DNA from 2 places in the Gudongella ferriphila genome. Region 2 is predicted to be linked to the other one. Evidence: riboswitches for the same ligand, from Rfam matches in the RefSeq annotation. Region 2 holds a riboswitch; the other holds the start of a gene.
The links. Region 2 has a riboswitch for molybdenum cofactor ahead of ACKVDP_RS02455 (molybdopterin molybdotransferase MoeA). Riboswitches for the same ligand answer to the same signal wherever they lie in the genome.
Positions count from the first base shown of each region.

Region 1: it holds a riboswitch for molybdenum cofactor, as region 2 does, so the genes downstream of both, ACKVDP_RS04310 (aldehyde ferredoxin oxidoreductase family protein) here and ACKVDP_RS02455 (molybdopterin molybdotransferase MoeA) in region 2, are expected to answer to the same signal.

Region 1 is NZ_JBJXRK010000004.1:26,356-34,366, reverse strand. Features, by position in the region: gene ACKVDP_RS04340 (TAXI family TRAP transporter solute-binding subunit) at 1-15, shown strand, start outside; gene sdaAA (L-serine ammonia-lyase, iron-sulfur-dependent, subunit alpha) at 88-951, opposite strand; gene sdaAB (L-serine ammonia-lyase, iron-sulfur-dependent subunit beta) at 965-1,627, opposite strand; tRNA gene ACKVDP_RS04325 (tRNA-Arg) at 1,783-1,859, shown strand; gene ACKVDP_RS04320 (DMT family transporter) at 1,935-2,816, shown strand; gene ACKVDP_RS04315 (DMT family transporter) at 3,018-3,920, shown strand; gene ACKVDP_RS04310 (aldehyde ferredoxin oxidoreductase family protein) at 3,941-5,788, opposite strand; molybdenum cofactor riboswitch at 5,835-5,962, opposite strand; gene ACKVDP_RS04305 (HD domain-containing phosphohydrolase) at 6,214-8,011, shown strand, end outside.
Region 2 is NZ_JBJXRK010000002.1:30,480-38,490, reverse strand. Features, by position in the region: gene fdhF (formate dehydrogenase subunit alpha) at 1-2,509, shown strand, start outside; gene ACKVDP_RS02475 (ferritin-like domain-containing protein) at 2,521-3,015, shown strand; gene ACKVDP_RS02470 (MogA/MoaB family molybdenum cofactor biosynthesis protein) at 3,018-3,515, shown strand; gene mobA (molybdenum cofactor guanylyltransferase) at 3,518-4,126, shown strand; gene fdhD (formate dehydrogenase accessory sulfurtransferase FdhD) at 4,128-4,913, shown strand; molybdenum cofactor riboswitch at 4,882-4,996, shown strand; gene ACKVDP_RS02455 (molybdopterin molybdotransferase MoeA) at 5,044-6,270, shown strand; gene ACKVDP_RS02450 (molybdopterin biosynthesis protein) at 6,288-8,011, shown strand, end outside.

The sequences.
Region 1 (8,011 bases), on a different contig from region 2:
GGAATAATGGAATAGGTCAACATAAGATTAAAAGAGCTGAACCTTGGATTTTAAACAAGGCCAGCTCTTTTTAAATTGACTAGATTCCTAAAGCAATTTTTCCTTCCACATCTTGCCGGTTTCTGTTGCTGCAAGACCTGCCAGGGAGGTTTCCCTAAGTGTAACAGGCATCAGAAGTCCGATATTGTACATGGCACTTATAACCTCGTCCCACGGTACCTTGGACTCCACTCCAGCCAGGGCCATTTCCGCTGCAATTATAGCATTTGATGCTCCAGCGGCATTTCTCTTTATACATGGAACCTCCACAAGACCAGCAAGAGGGTCACAGGTTAGACCAAGCATATTCTTTAGTGCCATTGCCATTGCATGTGCGGCCTGATTAGGAGTACCTCCCGCCATTTCCACTGCAGCAGCTGCAGCCATGGCGCTTGCAGAGCCAATCTCTGCCTGGCATCCGCCGGCTGCCCCGGAAATAAAGGCGTTGTTGGCTATTACAAATCCAAAGGCACCAGCCGTAAACAGATGCAGCATTGCCTGCTCATCATCCATACCAAGCTTCTCCTGTACTGCAAGGACGACAGCTGGCAGAACACCTGAAGATCCTGCAGTTGGACTTGCACAGATAAGACCCATTGATGCATTCACCTCATTTATGGAAATTGCATAGGATACAGCCTTTAGCAAGATCGGATCCGTAAGGTATTTTCCATTTCTTATGTATTCATCCACCTTCTTGGCATCTCCACCGGTCATTCCTGAATAGGAGGTGACCCCCTCAATCCCCTTCATTGCAGAGCTTTTCATAACCTGGAATTGTCTATCCATGGCTGAAATGACTTCCTTGCGACTCCTTTCCGTCAATTCAGTCTCCTGGTCTATCATGATTTCGTATAGCTTCTTTTTTTGGCTTTCCGCTTGCTGGACAAGCTCCTGAACATTCTTAAACATCCAATTCACCTCTCTATTCGTTCAGGGTGATTACCCTGATGATATTTTCCATTTTAGTGATTGCATTTATAAGATTATGGGAGACTGGTTGGTCAGTCTCAATTGTCATAAGTGCGACATCACCCTTTTCAATTCTCGAAACATTCATTCCGCTGATATTTATCTTGTTCATGGCAAGATTAGATGCAACCCCTGCTATGACACCATATACATCCTTGTGGAAAACAAGGATTGCAGGATTCTCGCCGGATAATTTAAGTGGGAACCCGTTGAGCTCTGTGATTCTAACCACTCCACCACCGATTGATATGGCAGCTATATCAAGCTTGTCATCACCCTTTGTCATGGATATCTTCATTGTGTTGGGATGCTCAGGGATAGCCTCCTCCTTTAAGAATGTAACATCAATTCCCAAATCCATGGCTGTGACCAGGGACTCTGGGATCCTTGGGTCATCCGTCTCATAGTTTAGGATGCCTCCAATTACAGCAACATCGGAGGCATGCCCCTTGTAGGTCTCGGCAAATGAACCGTAAAGCCTTACAACAACCTTTTCCGGCTGGGCATCAAATAGCCTTCTTGCAATCTGTCCAATTCTTACAGGACCTGCAGTATGGGAGCTGGAGGGGCCAACCATCACCGGTCCGATAATATCAAACACGCTTCTATATTTCATCCTTATACACCTCACATTCCAAGTATTGTATTAATTACATATTATATCAGATACAGGCCGCTTTTTCACTATTGTTTATTGAAGCGAGGGAGGGTTGTTCATTATTGACATTGGATTTGCCAAGGGTTATACTATTATAGTATCAAATCAACTGTGCGCCCATAGCTCAGCTGGATAGAGTAGCTGGCTTCGAACCAGTTGGTCGGGGGTTCGAATCCCTCTGGGCGTACCAATCAGAAATATTTAGGGCGTATCTTTTTGTATTAACATTAAGATTCGTCCTTTTGTTTAATAGGGGTGATAGCTGTTGAAGCAAAATGAATTTATAAATTCAATGATGGTTATGCTGGGAGCAGTTCTTTGGGGAACAATTGGAACAGCTCAGCATTTTGCACCTGAGGGTGCTACACCAATGTCAATAGGAGCCGTCAGACTGGCATTGGGCGGCGGAGTTCTGCTTCTCTATGCCTTCTTAAGGGGTAAGCTAAAGGGAAGGGATATTTTCTCAAGAAAGAGTACATATATTGGAGCGGCAAGCATGGCATCCTTCCAGCTTACCTTCTTTGCAGCTGTTCTTCTTACAGGAGTTGCCATGGGCACTGTTGTTGCAATAGGTAGTGCACCCATATTCGCTGGACTGATATCATTTGCTGTAAACAGAGAGAATCCTGGACGTAAATGGCTGATATCAACACTTGTATCTGTGTTTGGTTGTATTCTTCTTGTGGTGGGAGGAGATGAACTTTCCGTCAACGTATATGGAATATTGTTGGCTCTTGGAGCGGGACTGTCCTATGCCACCTACACCGCATCCACAAAGAACCTCCTGGATGAGTTCTCACCTGAGGCTGTAACGGGAATTGTATTTACCATGGGAGCAATTATAACATCCCCATTTCTTCTGATCTATAGCCTGGATTGGCTCCTTACGGCGAGGGGGATTGCTGTTGCCTTGCATCTTGGGCTGATCACAACTGCATTTGCATATGTAATCTTCTCTTATGGACTTTCGGGGACAAAGCTGCACAAGGCTGTGACCCTCACTCTTGCAGAGCCTGTAACTGCAGCACTGCTGGGAGTGTTTCTCCTTAAGGAAAGCCTATCTACACTGTCAGGAGTGGGTATGGGACTTGTTTTTGCAGGTCTTTTGATACTGTCAATAACCAGACCCAAAGAGAAAAGAGCATAATCAAATTAAGGACCATTGAGGATAATGGTATGTCTTTTACATGCATGGTTACTGCCAGATGTTTCTCTGAACATAATTGACAGAGCTTTAATATTATGCTTAAATTAGTGTATTAAAGAGAATACAAAAAAAGCCGGGACGAGTCTTTTGTTTGCAAACATTGATATTCGTCCTTCTGCATAAATGAGGGGTGGATATCTTTTGGACCATAAAGAGTTAAGGTACAGCTTAATGGCATTGTTAGGAGCGATTCTTTGGGGAACAATTGGAACGGCACAACATTTTGCACCTGAAGAAGCCACGCCTCTATCAATTGGTGCAGTGAGACTGGCCATAGGCGGGGGAGCAATCATGCTGTATGCATTCCTGAGAGGGAAACTTGTAGGACGGGAGATGTTTTCAAAAGTCAGTACATATATTGGAGCGGTAAGCATGGCTTCGGCTCAGCTTACTTTCTTTGTAGCTGTTAAATTGACTGGGGTGGCAATGGGAACGGTTGTTGCCATTGGAAGTGCACCAATATTCGCTGGTCTGATATCAATAATTGTAAACAAGGAAGTTCCGGGGTTTAAATGGCTAGCTTCAACAATGGTTTCAGTAATTGGATGCATCCTATTGGTTATGGGCAGGGGAGCCCTGTTAATTGATATGAATGGAATACTTCTGGCACTGGGATCAGGCTTTTTTTATGCAGTATACACTGCAGCCACAAAGAACCTGCTGGGAGATTATTCCCCTGAGATGGTTACGGGGGTAATATTTACAATAGGAGCATTAATCCTATCACCTTTTTTGCTGATTTATAGCCTGGATTGGCTTAAGACTCCACAAGGAATTGGTGTAGCCCTTCATCTGGGCTTGGTCACCAGTGCATTTGCATACATAATTTTTTCATACGGACTATCAGGGATAAAATTGCACAAGGCAGCGACACTGAATCTGGCTGAGCCTGTTACAGCAGCTCTTTTAGGAGTGTTTTTCCTTAAGGAAGGCTTGTCAGTTCTTTCAGGTCTTGGTATGGGTCTGGTATTTACAGGTCTTTTGATACTTTCCATATCAAGACCAGCTAAGAAAAAAAATAAAACACTGGGGATGATAGAATAAAAATCATCCCCAGTATTTTGCTACATCAGCTTCAATCTCTTCAAGGTCTCCTCTGTGGGCTGTCCTGTCTCCTTGTCCCAGCCCATGCTTTCGTAGAACTCATCCAGCATGACCTCGGCATTTGCCACCTGGCCCTTTCCAAGGCCATCAGGTGCTGGCTCCTGGGCAAGTCTAACAGGAAGCTTTTCATCCTTGCGTCCAAAGCCCTCTCTGGCGTTGAACAATCTCTCAAGGTTTATTACCCTTTCAGAGGCTCCCATCATCTCCTTAAGGGTCTTTTCATCCCCTGTGGCAGCATTGTAGAGCCCTGTCCAGGTGCTGCCCTTCACCGCAAGGGTTATACTTGCGAAGAGGCAAACCCCAAGGAGGTTGGTCATCATTGAAAGCTCCATAAAGGGCTTGACCCACCACTTCTTCTCATCCTCAAATGGGGATACCTTTTCATTTATCCCCAGCTCCGGCTCAAGATACCCAAAGGCATCGATTACTGAAGCATATGGTCTAAGGTGGTCCGCGCCTCTTGGGGAGATAAGGTGTGACAGGGATTCTCCCTTGCTGGCCCTTACTCCACAGGATGCAAGCTCCATTCCCTTGACCTGGAATACGTACTTCTCAGCCTCTGGACCTATTTTTCTCGCCGCCCTCAGGGAACCTTCAGCCAATACGTCCCCAAAGCCTTCCCTGTTTGCGATCATCTCTGTCATTTTAACCATTGACTCGGCATTTCCAAAGGACAGGTCGATTCCACCTGTGGTCTCCAGGTCAATCAAACCCTTCTCAAACCATTCCATTGCAGAGGCTATGGTCTGCCCGGTGGATATGGTATCAAGGCCCATGCGGTTGCATATATAGCCGGCCTTTGTTATTGCATTAAGATCATCAACAAAGCACTTGGAGCCGAAGGCGCCAACTGTCTCGTACTCTGGGCCTCCTCCGGTTTCGCCCTTGTATTGTCCCTCCATGATTTCAGTGTGTCTGCCGCAGGCGATGGGGCATCCAAAGCAGGCCCATGCCTTTACGTTCAGGGTATCGTGGTATGCCTTGTGACCAATCTTGTCCATGGCGGAATCAAAGGTTGTCAGCTGCCAGTTCTTGGTGGGCAGAAGACCAAGGGCATTTATGGAATCAGTAAAGGAAGGGGTGCCAAAGGGCTTGAGCTCCTCCCGTACAAAGGCTTCTGCGTCAAGCTCCTCCCGAGCCCTCTTGGAGAATTGGTCCATCATGTCAGGGTTGTCCACCTCAAGCTTTCCGGTCCCGTATACTGCCAGGGCCTTAAGGTTTTTACCCCCCATTATGGCTCCAGGACCTCCACGGCCAGCCGCCCTGTGCTTGTCGATCATTATTGAGGATATAAGGGAAAGCCTTTCACCTGCCGGACCGATCTCTGCAATCCTCACCTTGGACTCCCCAAGCTCCTGGCGGATTGCATCCTCGGTTTCCTCAGTATTCTTGCCCCAAAGAGCAGCGGCGTCCTTGAAATGAACCCCTTCGTCCTTGATGTAGACATATACCGGGGTTTCACTCCTGCCAGTGATTATGATTACATCATAGCCTGCCCTCTTTATCATTGGTGCAAGGTGCCCGCCAACATTTGTCATGCCGATGGTACCTGTAAGGGGAGACTTGTAGCCGATGCAAAGTCTGCCGGCCGAGGGTGCCTTAGTTCCGGTCAAGGGACCTGTGGTAAAAACAAGCATGTTCCTTTCATCCATTGGGTCCATGCCAGGCTCAAGATGGTCGAAAAGAATCCTTGCCGCATAGCCCTCGCCGCCTACATAGAGATCCTTCCATTCCTCATTGATTTGTACAGTTTCCGTACTTCTGTCACTTAAGTTGATCCTAAGGATTTTTCCCGTCAGTGTACTCATTTAAATCCCTCCTTCAAATTATCAAAAACACAATAAAGGGGCTATCCACCGTAAGTGAACAACCCCTTTGCAAGCATGGCAGGTCAGAAAATCTCTTTTCTGGCCCAGTGTTCTGAGTTTCCGATTTGCGTCAATCATGATGTGGGAAAGACAGAATCGGAGTCCATATGAATCTTTTCAACTTAATAGTAACAGATTGTGAACATAATTTCAATACAATATTACGGTAAAGCGCATATGCTGCTTCATCCTTTAAGGACAAAGACAACAGTCCTGATGATTGACAAAATAATATTCATAATGACTAATTGATAAATATATGATAAAATTGTAAGGTATGAAAATTTGTATTTTTACTTATTATCAGACAATTATACACAATTTGCAATCATTACATTATCAATTAGAAAAGGGGAGGGGAAGACTTGAAGCAGATCCATAAGAGAATTAGAATGTTAATCTTAATAATAGTCGCTGTGGTCTTCCTGTCCATATATATTGGAATAAACGAACCCATATCCTCTAGCCTTGAAGAGGGAGTTTTAAGGGACTTTCAGCTGACAACATACAACAAGTACCAGGTACTGAACGAAAGGCTGATAAACATAAGCAACAGTACCAGGTCACTATCAAGCAGGACCAACATAAAAAACGCCATAAGGAATTACCTCAATGGAGATATGGACTTTGAGGAGCTAAGGGAATACACAGTGCCAAGATATGAGGAGGGCATTGCAGCCTTTGACAGGTCAAGGACTGCCGGAAGGGTCACAGTGGATGGGCGCATTGTCCATGTGGTTGGCCCTGACAAAAACATCAAGAACTATATAAACTGGGATGAGACGGAGGTTGTGCTGAACCACTTCTCCCATGGGGTTGTTGTGGTCCAGTCGCCAATAATGGATGGTGAGGATATACTTGGATTTGATGTGGTCTTGACGGATATCAGTCCGATTATTAGAGAGATGGAAGCAGACGGCTACAAAATTGAGTTTCTCATTGCTCAGTATGAGGATTCCGTTACCAGAGAGGATGGAAGGGTGACCTCCTACATCCACAGTGACTCTATGGGAAAGACAGTAGCCATAAGCTTGTCTGAGGATGAGGTTCTGGGACCATTGATAGAGTTTAGGAAAAACATTTACCTAAGGTATATCATTGTATTGGCGGTTGTGTTTCTTATAATCCAGTTTCTGGGTGTAAGGTACATCCAGCAGTTCATCAGGGAGCAGCAAAGGCTTAAAAATGCTGCCGAGGAAAATGAAAAGGAAAAGAGAACCCTTATAGATGAAATGAATCAAGGCTTTCTTCTTGTAAAAGCAACCAACAGGGGATATGAGGATTTTCAGGACTATGAAATTGTGGATGCAAACAATACCTTTGAGGTCATGTCATCAATGCCCAAGGATGAAATTCTAAGCAAATCCCTTTTCCAACTTGTATCCATAAGCAACAGGGTGGACACGGGACAAATAGACCAGGTTCTTGAAACAGGTGAGTCAAGGCAATTTGAATACCATGTAGAAGAGCTTGGAAGATGGTGGAACCTGTCTGTATATCGGCCTAGGGAAGCATATCTTGCAATAGTTCTTGATGACATCACTGAAAAGAAGCACATGGAGCTAAAGCTCAAGGAGAGGGAAAAAACCATGAGCATAACACTTGATGTAGCTGGTGAGGGCTTGTGGGACTGGCACTTTGAAGAGGGAGTAGTAAGGCACAACAAGAAGTGGTGTGAAATCATGGGAGTTCCCTACGATACGGACTATCACAAAATAGACCAGTTTGTGGCTCAGGTCCATCCGGAGGATGAGGAGAAGCTAAGAGATAACATAGCCAGGGCCATAAGTGGTCAGGAAAACCTATACAGTGAACATCGCATGACCCTTCCTGATGGAAGGACCATCTGGATCAGGGACAGGGGAACGCTCCTTAGGGACGAGAACGGAAAGCCCGTAAGGATGCTAGGGAGCATGGCTGACATCACTGCCCAGAAAAAGGCTGAGCAGGAGCTGTTCCTGGAAAAGGAGATATTCCAGTCAACCCTACTGTCAGTTGAGGATGGAATCATATCAACCGATGTAGAAGGCAGGATTACAGTACTCAACCCGGCAGCTGAGGAAATGACCGGATGGGCCTTCAAGGAAGCACAGGGAAAGCTGCTGAAGGATGTATTTCTATTGCATCATCCAGAGACCAGAAAACCTGAGGATATCCTTATGG
Region 2 (8,011 bases):
GGGAAAGCTTCACACAGCCTGCACAACCCAGGTGAGGGAAGGAATGGTAATACATACTCATAGCGAAAGGGTTGTAAAGGCAAGACAGGACTTACTTGACATGCTAATATCCAACCATCCGCTGGAGTGTCTCACCTGTGAGAAATCGGGTGGATGCAAGCTTCAGGACTACTGCTACGAGTATGGAATCACAGAAGGAACCTACAGATGGGAAATGAGCAAGCCATATTTTGATGACACAAATCCCTTTTATACATTTGATGCCAGAAAATGCATCCTTTGTGGCTTGTGTGTCAGGGTATGCGATGAGCTTCAGGGAACCAATGCCATTGGTTTTGAAAACAGGGGATTTGATACCCTTGTATCCACTCCTTTCGGAGAAGGGCTTGAAAATTCAACCTGTGTATCCTGCGGAAACTGTGTTTCAGTTTGCCCTGTGGGAGCCCTTGAACCAAAGAGCAAGAAGAAGTTCAGACACTGGGAGACCAGGACTGTCAGAACAACATGCTCCTACTGCGGAGTGGGCTGCCAAATGGACCTTAAGGTAAAGGGAAACGAAATAGTTGAGGTTCAGCCTGCGTTTGATGCCCACAACGAAGGACTGTTGTGTGTTAAGGGCAAGTTCTCATATAACTTCCTTTCTCATCCGGACAGGCTTAAAATGCCAATGGTGAGAAAGAATGGAGTCCTTGTTGAGACGACCTGGGAAGAAGCCTTGGATGTGATCACCTCAAAGATGAAAGAGGTGAAGGGAGAATTCGGCTCTGATGCATTTGCAGGTCTGACCTCGGCAAGATGTACAAATGAGGATAACTATATGTTCCAGAAGCTGTTCAGGTCAACCCTGGGTACCAACAACGTTGACCACTGCGCCCGCCTCTGACATGCTTCAACGGTTGCAGGTCTTGCAATCACACTGGGAAGCGGAGCAATGACAAACAGCATTCAGGAGATCAAGAATACAGATGCAATATTCATAATAGGTTCAAACACATCAGAAAACCATCCAGTAATAGCTGCCATAATGAAGCAGGCTAGAAAAGCTGGAGCAAAGATGATAGTGGCGGACCCAAGAAGAATTGAGATGGCGGAATATGCTGATGTTTTCCTTCAGCTAAAGCCGGGAACAAATATCGCCCTGTTGAACGGGCTTATGCATGTGATCATTGAGAAGGGGCTTCAGGATGAATCCTACATCAATGAGAGAACAGAGAACTACGAAGAGTTGAAGGAACTTGTCAAGGGCTACACCCCTGAAAGGGTTGCAGAGATTTGCGGTTTGAATCCCCAGGATATCATAAAGGCTGCAGAGATATATGGTGAGGCTGCCAAGGCCGGAATCTACTACACCATGGGAGTGACGCAGCATACAACAGGGACCCATGCTGTAATGAGCATTTCAAACCTTGCTCTACTTTGTGGAAATGTGGGAGTTGAATCAGCAGGAGTCAATCCCCTCAGGGGACAGAACAACGTTCAGGGAGCTTGTGACATGGGTGGACTACCCGCGGACCTTCCAGGCTACCAGAAGGTGTTCAAGCCTGAGGTACTGGACAAGTTCCAGGACAGTTGGGGTAGCAAGCTATCCAGCAAGGTGGGACTTACCATAACGGAAATGTTCAAGGCAATCCAGGAGGACCAGGTGAAGTTCCTGTATATCATGGGAGAGAATCCAATGGTATCAGACCCTGACACCAACCATGTAGACCACGTTCTCCAGCATGTAGACTTTCTGGTTGTTCAGGATATATTCCTGACAGAGACTGCAGCAATGGCAGATGTTGTCCTTCCAGCTGCAGCGTTTGCAGAGAAGGATGGAACCTTCACAAACACCGAAAGAAGAATCCAGAGGGTCAGAAAGGCAGTGGATGCACCGGGAGAAGCCAAGGCAGACTGGATAATCCTTATGGATATAATGAACAGGATGGGAGATGAAACTAGGTACTCACATCCTGCCAGGATAATGGCAGAGATTGCATCCCTGACTCCATCCTACAGAGGGGTGACATACAAGAGGCTTGAGAGGGAGAGTCTTCAATGGCCGGTTCTTGATGAGAATCACCCCGGTACAAAGTATCTTCACAAGGCTGCAATCGCAAGGGGGAGGGGACTATTCATGCCTGCAGAGCACGTGGCAAGTGCCGAGATTACAAGTGATGAATATCCATTGATCCTTACAACCGGAAGGATATTGTACCATTACCATACAATGACCATGACTGGTAGAGAGGATGGCCTGAACAAATTGGCACCTCATTCATACGTGGAAATAAATGAAGTCACAGCCAACAAGCTTGGAATTGAAGATGGCGACAGAGTCAGGATATATTCAAGACGTGGAGAGGTTGAAACAACCGCCCTTATAACTGACATAATAGATGATGGGGTTGTGTTCATGCCATTCCACTACACTGAAGGAAAGGCCAATATACTTACCAATAGTGCGATTGACGAAATAGCCAAGATTCCTGAACTGAAGGTAGCCGCAGTAAGAATTGAGAAAGCATAGAGGTGAATAGGATGAAATACGAGCAGGTAATTAAATATGCAATGCAGATGGAGCTTGATGGGAGCAACTTTTTCAAAGAGAAGGCTGACAAGTTTTCAAATGCCACCACAAGGAAGCTGTTCCTCACCTTGGCAGAAACTGAAATGGAGCATTACGAGTACCTTAAAAAGCAGCTGGACAGCTACTTGGAAAACGAGACCTTCGATACAAGTGACCAGGTGATGGAACGGGAAGAGGACATCTTCAAGGCCAGAGAGGAATCGGAGCACATAGAGGCAACCCTAAGGGAGTCCGATATCCCAGACCTGACTATTCTCAGGATGGCCTACCTTATTGAAAGGGACTACAAGGAGTTTTATGAAAATGCAGCCCAGAATGCTGATGATGAAGGTATCAAGAAAATATTCCAAAAGCTTTCCAAATGGGAGGAAGGTCACGAAAGGCTATTCAAAGCAGAGTATGACAGAAGAATGAAGGAGTATATGACACTTCCGTGGGGAGGCTAGAAATGTTTAGAGTGGGTATAATAACATCAAGCGACAAGGGAGCAACTGGACATAGAGAGGATGTATCCGGAGCTGTAATAAAGGAAATGGTGGAGCAGAAGGGCTATCAGGTCATCAGGCAGGTGATCCTGCCTGATGAAAAGGACCTTTTGGCGGAGGAAATGATCAATATGGCTGATAACCTGGATGTTGAGCTGATACTCACAACAGGGGGAACTGGCTTCAGCAAAAGGGATGTTACGCCAGAGGCCACTATCCAGGTATGTGAAAGGATGGCACCTGGAATCACAGAAGCCATAAGATACTTCAGCCTAAAGATCACCCCAAGGGCTATGCTTTCCCGTGCAACTGCCGGAATCAGGGGTAATACTCTCATAATAAACCTACCTGGAAGTCCCAAGGCTGTCAGGGAATCCCTGGAGTTTTGCCTTGACAGTGTGGACCATGGACTTGAAATCCTGACGGGCAGAGATTCGGAGTGTGCCAGAAAAGAGGACTAGATATGAAAAAATTTGGTAGTGCCATAATACTTGCAGGTGGAAAAAGCACAAGGATGGGCTTTGACAAGCAGCTGATAAGATTCCAGGAAAGAAGCCTTGTGGAGACACTTATTCAGAAGCTTCGCGAGGAATTTCAGGAGATAGTCATAGTAACCAACAAGCCTGAGTACTATATCGGTCTGGCTGATATCATTACCGGAGATGTGATTGAGGGTAAAGGTCCGCTGGGGGGGATACATGCGGGGCTTTTGATGGCTTCCTCCAGGTATTCCTATGTTGTTGCCTGCGACATGCCTTCAATTGATTTGGAATATGTAAGGTATATGAAGAACAGAATTGCCAATTCTAATCCTTTGGCTTGCGTCACAAGACTTGGGGAATGGATTGAACCCTTTAATGCATTCTATAGAAAGGACCTATCAGGTCATATTGAAAGATTTTTGACTTCAGGTGGAAGGGCAATTCATAGAATGCTGGATGAACATTCTGTTGAGTATGTTCCTGAGAAGGAAGCAAGAAGGTTCAGTCCTGATTGGAACATGTTCTACAACCTCAACACAAGAGAGGATGTACAGGAATATCTGCAAAGGAATGAAGGCAATGGTGCATGATATGGAAAACAAGATAGATGTTGAAATAATAAGAATCAAGGGTAATCACAGGGATACTGTTATGGACAAGGTCATAAGGGAGTATCCCTTTACCTTATATATGAACGGCCAGGAGATAGTCACTTTGCTGTGCACTCCGGAGAACCTCCGGGAGCTGGCGGTTGGATTTCTAATTTCAGAGGGATTTATTGACTCCTTCCAGGAGGTATCCAATATGGATCTTGATAGGGAAAGGGGAACCATCCACATAGCGGCAGATGTGAGAGAAAAGCCCTTGCGAGACAGGCTGCGAGGCAAGAGAACAATAACCTCAGGCTGTGGAAAGGGCTCCTCCTTCTACAATGTTTTGGATTCATCAAAAAGTAGGAAAATAAAGAAAATTGTGGGAATTAGACCTGAAACTGTGGTACAATTAATGAGAGAATTCAATAGGCACAGTGAGCTTTTCAATGAAACAGGAGGAGTTCACAGCTGCGCTCTCTGCAGCAGGGATAATCTTCTTGTACACAGGGATGACATTGGAAGACACAACGCATTGGACAAGATTCTTGGGTGGGGACATATCAACAACCAGAGCTTTGAGGATAAGCTGGTCCTTACCACCGGAAGGATTTCCTCAGAAATGCTTATTAAGATAGCAAGACGGGGAGTTCCTGTTGTAATATCAAGGTCTGCACCAACATCTTTGGCGGTGGAGCTGGCAAGAGAGCTTAATATAACCCTTGTGGGATTTGCAAGGGGAGTAAAAATGAATATATATACAAATTTTCCGAGCATTGATTTCTAAAGCAGATGCCATGAAGCAATGCCGTTGGGTAAAGGAGAAATCCTGAAGCCTCCCGTTTGGAAAGGAAGATGTTTATTTGACAACCTTCCTTTCAGGTTGTTTTTTTTTCGCACATGAAAGGTGGAATTACATGGAATTCTTTAAGGTGGTGTCAGTAGATGATGCCAGGGAACTCATAAAAGATGAATTTGGGCAATACCAGTTGGAATCTGAACTTGTAAGCCTGCTGGAGTCTCAGGGCAGGGTGCTCTCTGATGATATTGTTTCAGAGATAAATGTGCCTGAATTCGACAGGTCAACTGTCGATGGCTATGCAGTCCTTGTTGAGGATAGCCATGGTGCCACAGAATCAATACCAAGCATTCTGGAGGTACTTGGAGAGGTCCTTATGGGTGAGACCCCAAAACATCAAGTAGGGAGCGGTCAAGCCGTGTATGTGCCCACAGGGGGCATGATGCCAGAGGGCGCAACTGGAATGATAATGATTGAGAATACTGAAAAGATGGATGAGGAAACCGTGCTTCTCTTCAAACCCATAAGCAAGGGAGAGAATATGGTTTTTAGGGGCGAGGACATAAAAAAAGGAGAAGTGGCCCTCCAGGCAGGTAGAAGGATCGGACCCAATGAGATTGGAGTGTTGGCAAGCCTGGGGATTAGTCATGTCAGAGTGATAAAAAAGCCCAAGGTATACATACTCTCCACAGGGGATGAGGTAATAGATCTGGATGAAGAACTCAAGATAGGTAAAATAAGGGATATCAACTCCTATGCACTTTCTGCAATGATAAGGGAAATAGGGGGAGAGGTGGCAGGACGTGAAATAGTGAAGGACAACTATAACCTTCTGCTTGAGGGTGTGAGAAGAGCTCTCCAGCATGCGGATGTTGTGCTTCTTTCAGGTGGCAGTTCAGTGGGGACCAGAGACTACACCCATAAGGTCATAACAGACCTTAAGGGAAAGGGGGTTCTTGCACATGGGATCTCCATAAAACCTGGAAAACCTACAATCATTGGAGATGGGAAGGGCAAGCTTATTGTGGGTCTTCCTGGACACCCCGTATCATCAATTGTAGTGTTCAAGGCAATCGTGCAGCCCTATATTCAGGGTCTTCTGAAAGCTCCCTATGATGCTAGAAGGGTTGAGGCAATAACAACACACAACTTCCCATCATCCCCTGGAAAGGAGACCTACCACATGGTGAGGTTGAAAAGAGAGGATGGAAAGATGTTTGCCACACCAAGCTTTGGCAAGTCAGGAATGATAACCCTCCTTTCCAGCTCCGACGGGTACATTGTAATAGCTGAACACGAGGAAGGGATAAACAAGGGCGAGACGAGAGAGGTATATCTGTTTTAGCACAGGGAGGTGTGAATATGGAAAGAAATACTTATATAGACAATGTAGCTGTTGACAAGGCCATGGACACCTACCTGGATGAGCTCTCAATCAAGGGGGAGATGGAAGAGGTTCCAGTCCATGATTCCCTTGGAAGGATAACCTGGGAAGCTGTTTATGCCAAGGTATCCTCACCTGCATACAACGCATCGGCAATGGATGGAATAGCGGTTACCTCAAAGGGGACAGAGGGTGCCAATGAAAGCAATCCCTTGACTCTTATGGAAGGGTCTGATTTTAAATATGTCAATACCGGCAATCCCATAAACGAGCCCTATGATGCCGTGATCATGATAGAGGATGTCCTACAGCAGGATGAGGGGAAGGTTCAGATACTAAGGCCGGCCTATCCCTATCAGCATGTGAGGCAGATCGGAGAGGATATTGTGGCAACGGAGATGATACTTCCCTCAAGGCACAGGATACGTCCTATGGATATCGGGGCTCTCATTTCAGGTGGGATTGAGAAGATAGGTATCTATAAGAGTCCGAGAATTGGAATAATACCAACCGGATCTGAAATCGTGGAGAACATATCCCAGGTAAGGGAAGGGACCATAATTGACTCCAATTCACATGTTTTCAAAGGACTAGTGGAATCATTGGGTGGAATCCCAAGAAGGTATCCACCCATGGAGGATGACTACGAAAAGCTTAAACAGCTTCTCTTAGATGCTGTGGAAGAAAATGATATGGTCATCATTAATGCAGGCTCGGCAGCTGGAACAAAGGATTTTACCGTTAACCTAATTCAGGATCTTGGAAAGGTTGTGGTTCATGGGGTTGCAATGAAGCCTGGAAAACCTACGATCCTTGGAATAATCAAGGGTAAGCCGGTAATGGGGATACCAGGGTATCCGGTTTCGGCATTCATGGTGTTTGATGTCTTTGCCAAGCCATTGATACTTAAGTTTCAAGGGGATCAGGGTGAGATTTACGATACCACTGAAGCCACACTAAGCAGAAGGATGGTTTCTTCATTAAAGAACAAGGAAATGGTACGAGTAACTCTTGGTATGGTGAAGGATAAGCTTGTTGCAACTCCTCTTTCAGGAGGGGCAGGAGTCAGCATGAGTCTTGTCAAGGCTGATGGAATTGGTATCATACCCAGGAATGTGGAGGGATACGAAGCAGGAGACAGGATAACAGTCGAGCTCTTAAAGCCGATCTCATCCATCAGGGACAAGCTTCTTTCAATTGGTAGTCATGACATTGCAATGGATGTGATTGCGGACATGATGAAGCTAGCCTCATCCCATGTGGGAAGCATGGGGGGGATACTTTCACTGAGAAGGGACGAGTGTCACCTGGCACCGATACATCTGTTGGACATGGAGACCGGTGAATACAACATAAGCTATGTGAAGAAGTATTTTCCTGGCAGGAGGATGGCTCTGATTAAGGGGATACAACGGAATCAGGGCTTCATAGTCCAGAAGGGAAATCCAAGTGACATTAAGGACTGCAGGGACCTTATCAGGGAAGATGTTGTGTTTGCAAACAGGCAGAGAGGTGCAGGCACCAGGGTCCTCCTGGACTACAACCTGAAGAAGGAAAACCTTAAACCTGAAGAAATCAGGGGCTACCAGAGGGAGTTCACAACCCATATGGCTGTTGCCGCAGCTGTCAAGAACAATACAGCAACAACAGGACTAGGAGTCTATTCAGCAGCGAAGGCCATGGACCTTGATTTTATTCCACT